Regions from separate parts of the Actinoallomurus vinaceus genome, predicted to be linked through region 1. Evidence: predicted binding sites of a transcription regulator. Region 1 holds the regulator's gene; the other holds the start of a gene.
The links. The regulator HspR, encoded in region 1, represses chaperone genes until heat shock. The targets are predictions, from matches to a motif close to ANTTGAGTCNNNNNGACTCAANT.
Positions count from the first base shown of each region.

Region 1 (3,409 bases):
CTCCGGCCCGCCCGGGTTGCCGTGGCCGAGCCGACCGCGGACCTCGGTCCGCAGACCGAGCCGGAGGCGAAGGCCAAGGCGGAGAGCGCGGCCGACGGCGAGAAGCCGGAGGCCGAGCCCGACGGCGACGACGCCGGCGACGACTGAGCAGACACCGACAGGAAGAGGTAAGGGACGCCGGTGAGCACCAAGGACTATCTCGAGAAGGACTACTACAAGGTCCTCGGTGTTCCGAAGACCGCAACCCAGGACGAGATCAAGAAGTCCTACCGCAAGCTGGCGCGGAAGTACCACCCGGACGCCAACCGCGGCGACGCCGAGTCCGAGGAGAAGTTCAAGGAGATCTCCGAGGCCTACGACGTGCTGTCCGACGAGAAGCACCGTAAGGAGTACGACGAGGCCCGCAGCCTGTTCGGCGGGGCCCGCCGCCCCGGCGGCGGCGCGCAGGGCGGCTTCGGTTTCGACCTGGGCGACCTGTTCGGCGGCACGACCGGCGGCACGACCGGCACCGGCGAGCGCATCGGCGACCTCTTCGGCGGGCTGTTCGGCGGCGGCCGACGCGGGACGACCACCCGGCGGCCCCGCCGAGGCACCGACGTCGAGTCCGAGGTCACGCTGACCTTCAGCGAGGCCTTGGAAGGCAAGACGGTGCCGCTGCGGCTCACCAGTGAAGCGGCCTGTCCCACCTGCCGGGGCACCGGCGCCAAGACCGGCACGGTGCCCCGGGTATGCCCTCGCTGCGAGGGCACGGGGCAGGAGAGCCGCAACGCGGGCGGGTTCGCCCTCTCCGAGCCCTGCCGCGAGTGCCACGGCCGGGGCCTCGTGGTCGACGACCCCTGTCTCACCTGCCACGGCAGCGGGCGGGCGCAGAGCACCCGCACCATCCAGGCACGCATCCCGGCCGGGGTGGCCGACGGGCAGCGGATCCGGCTCAAGGCCAAGGGCGCGCCCGGCGAGAACGGCGGTCCCAGCGGCGACCTCTACGTCGCCGTGCACGTCACGGGGCACAAGGTGTTCGGCCGGTCGGGCGACAACCTGACCGTCACGGTCCCGGTGACCTTCCCCGAGGCGACGCTCGGCGCGGAGATCAAGGCGCCGGTCCTCGGCGGCCAGCCGGTGACCCTGCGGATCCCGGAGGGCACCCCGAACGGACGCACGTTCCGGGTCCGCGGCAAGGGCGCGACCCGCCGCGACGGCACCAAGGGCGACCTGCTGGTGACCGTCGAGGTCCAGGTGCCGCAGAAGGTCGACGAGACCACCCGCGAGGCCCTGGAGAAGCTCCGCGCGAGCACCAACGGTGACGACCTGCGCAGCGAGCTGCTGCGGATGGCGAGAGAGGGGTGATCGTCATGGACCCGTTCGGCGACGACAGTCCGGTCTACGTCATCTCGGTGGCGGCTCAGCTGTCCGGGCTGCACCCGCAGACGCTCCGCACGTACGACCGGCTGGGCCTCGTCTCCCCCGGTCGTACGGCCGGGCGCGGGCGCCGCTACTCCATGCGCGACATCGTCATGCTGCGGGAGATCCAGCGGCTGTCCCAGGACGAGGGCATCAACCTCGCCGGTATCAAGCACATCCTCGACCTCCAGCGCGAGTCCGACGCGCTCCGCACCGAGGTGGCGCGCCTGCGCGCGCTGGTCGAGGAGCTGAGCAACGAGCTGGAGTCCACGCGCGCCGTGGCCGCCCGGCTGGCGAAACTGAAGAACAGCCCCGGCTCTGACACTGGCGCGGATCTCGTGCCGATCCGGCAGACCAGCGTGGTGCTGTGGCGATCGCGGGGGGAGGAATAAGTGGATTACAAGCTGACCCAGAAGAGCCAGGAGGCCGTCTCGGTCGCGGTCCGGCGTGCCGCGACGGAGGGCCACCCCCAGGTCGAGCCGGTGCACCTGCTGGTCGCGCTGCTCGGCCAGGCCGACGGCATCGCCGCGCCGCTGCTCGAGGCCGTCGGCGCCGACCCGCAGGTCATCCGGCGCCGCGCCGAGGAGCAGATCGCGGCGCTGCCCAAGGCCGCCGGCTCGACCGTCAACGCGCCGGACACCTCCCGGCTGCTGCTCAAGGTGCTGAACACCGCCGCCAACCGGGCCAAGCAGCTCGAGGACGAGTACGTCTCCACCGAGCACCTGCTCGTCGGCCTGGCCACCGACGGCGGTCCCGTCGCCACCCTCCTCAAGGAGAACGGCGCGACCCCCGACGCGCTGCTCGAGGCGTTCGAGAAGGTCCGCGGCCACGCCCGCGTGACCAGCGAGAACCCCGAAGAGACCTACCAGGCGCTGGAGAAGTACGGCGTCGACCTCACCGCGCAGGCCCGCGACGGAAAGCTCGACCCGGTCATCGGCCGCGACACCGAGATCCGCCGCGTCGTCCAGGTGCTGTCGCGCCGTACGAAGAACAACCCGGTCCTCATCGGCGAGCCCGGTGTCGGCAAGACGGCGGTCGTCGAGGGCCTGGCCCAGCGGATCGTCGCCGGCGACGTGCCGGAGACGCTGAAGAACAAGCGCCTCGTCTCCCTCGACCTGGGCGCGATGGTCGCGGGCGCGAAGTTCCGCGGCGAGTTCGAGGAGCGCCTCAAGGCGGTCCTGAACGAGATCAAGCAGAGCGACGGCCAGGTCGTCACGTTCATCGACGAGCTGCACACCGTCGTCGGGGCGGGCGCGGCCGAGGGCTCCATGGACGCGGGCAACATGCTCAAGCCCATGCTGGCCCGCGGCGAGCTGCGGATGATCGGCGCCACCACGCTCGACGAGTACCGCGAGCGGATCGAGAAGGACCCGGCGCTGGAGCGGCGCTTCCAGCAGGTCCTCGTCGGCGAGCCGACGGTCGAGGACACCATCGCGATCCTGCGCGGCCTCAAGGGCCGGTACGAGGCGCACCACCAGGTGCAGATCTCCGACGCCGCCCTCGTCGCCGCCGCCGCGCTGTCCGACCGGTACATCACCGCGCGGTTCCTGCCCGACAAGGCCATCGACCTGGTCGACGAGGCCGCCTCCCGGCTCCGCATGGAGATCGACTCGCGGCCTGTCGAAATCGACGAGCTGCAGCGCTCCGTCGACCGGCTCAAGATGGAGGAGCTGGCCCTCGAGAAGGAGTCCGACGAGGCGTCCAAGCACCGCCTCGAACGCCTCCGCGCCGAGCTGGCCGACAGGCAGGAGAGCCTCAACGCCCTCGTCGGCCGCTGGGAGCGGGAGAAGGCCGGGCTGAACAAGGTCGGTGAGCTCAAGAAGCGCATCGACGACCTGCGCGGCCAGGCCGAACGCGCCCAGCGCGACGGCGACCTGGAGACCTCCGCCCGCCTCATGTACGGCGAGATCCCCGTGCTGGAGAAGCAGCTCGCCGAGGCGTCCGAGGCCGCCGAGACCCGCGAGACGATGGTCAAGGAGGAGGTCGGCGCCGACGACGTGGCCGAGGTCGT
Region 1 covers NZ_BAABHK010000008.1:115,028-118,436, reverse strand. Annotated here, with positions in the region: gene grpE (nucleotide exchange factor GrpE) at 1-147, shown strand, start outside; gene dnaJ (molecular chaperone DnaJ) at 181-1,344, shown strand; gene ABEA24_RS27110 (heat shock protein transcriptional repressor HspR) at 1,350-1,790, shown strand; gene clpB (ATP-dependent chaperone ClpB) at 1,791-3,409, shown strand, end outside.

Region 2 (3,409 bases), on a different contig from region 1:
TCGGGCGATGACGGATTGGCGCTGCTGGCGGAGGGCCTCGGCTCACCAGTAGCCGAGGTGCGGAAACGCGCCGTCCAGTCCATCGCCGAGATTCCGAACGGTGAGGCGACCGCACTGCTGCAGGACGCCCTCACGAACTCCGACATCGTGGTCCGCAGGTGTGCGGCTCTGGCGCTCGGGGCGCGTGGAGTGGCCGACGCGGTCCCGACGCTCATCGACATGATCGTCGAGGAGACGAACGACGCCGATGCGGCCGATGCACTGAGCGCGCTGGCGGGTGATCCCGCGTTGGCGGATCAGATCGCCACCAGGCTCGTCGACTGCCTCGCCCAGGGCACCATTGAATCGTCTGCACGTCGACGGCTGACAGAGGTGCTCGCGGATATCCCCGGGATCACGACGTCACGTGCCCTCGCAGATCTGTCACATGACGAGGACCGTGCCGTTGCGCTTACCGCGACATACATCCTCAAGCTACGGAACGCACGATAGTGGGCCGGGGACGGCGGCGAGGGCGCCAACACTTTCGAAGGCCGCCTGGCCGCCGCCCGCAACCAGACTCTGCGTTTCCGGCCCGCTGATCAGCCGGTTCGCCGGCGGAGCCGAGGCGCGAGCATCGTGCGTACGACCTTGGCCACGTTGCTCGCGGCGGATCCGCCCTCTTCTTCGGGTTCCGGTTCCAGCACGCGCTGGATCTGCAGCAGCAGCTGGTTGGTCGACCGCCAGAGCGGGACGAACATGCCGGCGACCGGCCCGACGCCCTGGATCGGGCCGTTGGACAGCTCGGTGACCTTCTTGGCGATCGTGACCGTTGCCGGGTCCCGCAGGATCAGGTGCACCTCATCGTCGACCAGCCGGATTTCCATCTTGCGCGCGGCGGCCTCCTCCGGGTTCGCGTCGGTGGTCGTCTCCGGATCCAGTTCGTCGATTTTGGCGGCGACCGCGTCCGGGGCGACCCCGAGTTCGCGCAGCACCCTGGCCGCCATGCTGTTCTCCGCCCGCAGCATCGCCTCAAGCAGGTGATGGCTGCCGACCGGTGCGCCACCGGCCAGCGCGGTGGCGGTGGACACGGTGTCCTCGGTGGCAGGTGTGCCGGCCGGCCATGGGCCGGCCGCGACGTCCTGCGATCCCTCCAATGACGCCAGCACCGCAGCACGGATCTTGCTGATCGGATTGATCCGCTCGGCGAGCACCTTCGCGCCGACGCCCTCACGTTCCCTGACCAGGGCGAGCAGGATGTGTTCCGTACCGACGTACGTGTGGTGCAGCCGCAGCGCCTCGCGCAGGGCGAGGTCCAGCGTCTTCTTCGCGTTCGGCGTGAACGGGATATGGCCGCTCAGCTCGTCCGTGCCGGGCTTGACCACCGCGGCGATATCGACCTGCGCCGTCTCCTTGTCGTATCCGAGCTGGTGCAGAACTTTCGCCGCCGTGCTGTCCGGCACGTCGAACAGCCCCAACAGGATGTGCTCCGTGCCGATGTAGTTGTGCTTGAGCAGCCTCGCCTCCTCCTGAGCCGTGACGACCACCTTGCGGGCTTCCACCGTGAATCTTTCGAATGGCATGCTTCCATGCTCTCAACCATGTCAATACACTGCTATTGATATGGTCACCATGCTGAAGGGAGGGTGTGATGGAGACACCGTCGGACTGGGAGGACCGGCTCGCGCGCTGGCAGAACGAGCTGGAGCTGTTCGAGCAGCTGGACGAGACACCCTGGGTCACGCTGGCCAAGGCGGAAGCCGAGACCGGCGTTTCCCGCTCGGCCCTGCGGTCCTGGTACCGCAATGGCGAGATCCAGTCCCGGCTGGTGGACGGCCCGAACGGGCCGCAGCGCCTGGTCCCGTTGGATGCGGTGATCGAGCGCGCCGCCGCGTCACCGCGCATTCAGCGGAGGGCGGAACGGGAAGTCAGCCTGGAAGCCCAGGTCACCCTGCTACGGCACCGGGTTGACCAGCTTGAGCTGCGGCTGGCCGCGCTGGAGCGGAAGTGACCGGCGAGAGCAGCGCCGTGCCATCGGCCCGGAACGGTGCCCCTCGCAACCTGAGTCCGGAACTCGCAAGGTTCGCCCGGACAGGACAGACCCCGCTGATCGCTGTCGGCGAACGGGCGTTCGGAAATTAATCAGGGCTCTTCTTTCTTGAGTGTGGGTGACTCAAGCTTTGGAGGCCTGATGAGCAAGATCGTCACCCTGCCGGTGCTGCCGCTCGACGACGAGGTCGTACTGCCCGCGATGGTCGTGCCGCTCGACCTGTCGGAGAACGACGTGCGGGCGGCGATCGACGCCGCGCGCGCGACCGCCGTCTCCCGGGGGCCTGGCATCCGGTCGGAGGACAAGCCGCGGGTGCTGCTGGTGCCCCGGCTGAACGGCAAGTACGCGGCCGTCGGCACCCTTGCCGTCGTAGAGCAGGTGGGCACGCTGCCCGGCGGCGGGCCCGGCGCCGTCGTCCGCGGTGTCGCCCGTGTCCGCATCGGTTCCGGGACGACCGGTCCCGGCGCGGCCCTGTGGGTCGAGGGGACCGAGGTCGAGGACACCGGTCTCGGCTCCCGCGCGGAGGAACTGGCCAAGGAGTACAAGGCCCTCGTCGTCGGGGTGCTGGAGAAGCGCGGCGCCTGGCAGGTCGTCGACATGATCCAGCAGATCGAGGATCCGTCGGTGATGGCCGACCGGGCAGGCTACGCCTCGTACCTCAGCGCCGAGCAGAAGGTGCGCATCCTGGAGACCGCCGACGTGACCGAGCGCCTCGAGCTCGCGATCGGCTGGACCCGGGAGCACCTCGCGGAGCTGGACGTCGCCGAGACGATCCGCAAGGACGTCGAGGAGGGCGTGGAGAAGCAGCAGAAGGAGTTCCTGCTCCGCCAGCAGCTCGCCGCGATCCGCAAGGAGCTGAACGAGCTCAACGGTGACCCGTCCTCCGAAGAGGAGGACTACCGGGCCCGCGTGGAGGCGGCCGACCTGCCGGAGAAGGTCCGGGAGGCGGCCCTGAAGGAGGTCGACAAGCTCGAGCGGACCTCCGACCAGTCGCCGGAGGGCGGCTGGATCCGCACCTGGCTGGACACGGTCCTGGACATTCCCTGGAACGAGCGGACCGAGGACTCCTACGACATCACGGGCGCCCGGCGGATCCTCGACGAGGACCACACGGGGCTCGACGACGTCAAGGAGCGGATCGTGGAGTACCTCGCCGTGCGCAAGCGGCGTGAGGACCGCGGTCTCGGCGTGATCGGCGGCCGGCGGTCCGGTGCGGTCCTGGCGCTCGTCGGCCCGCCCGGTGTCGGCAAGACGTCCCTGGGCGAATCGGTGGCGCGCGCGATGGACCGGAAGTTCGTCCGCGTCGCGCTCGGCGGCGTCCGCGACGAGGCGGAGATCCGCGGGCACCGGCGGACGTACGTCGGCGCGCTGCCCGGCCGT
Region 2 covers NZ_BAABHK010000006.1:563,963-567,371, forward strand. Annotated here, with positions in the region: gene ABEA24_RS24230 (HEAT repeat domain-containing protein) at 1-492, shown strand, start outside; gene ABEA24_RS24235 (Clp protease N-terminal domain-containing protein) at 582-1,562, opposite strand; gene ABEA24_RS24240 (hypothetical protein) at 1,631-1,990, shown strand; gene lon (endopeptidase La) at 2,171-3,409, shown strand, end outside.
Region 2: a site for HspR is predicted at 2,136-2,158, ahead of lon (endopeptidase La). Genes of this name have one in related genera too.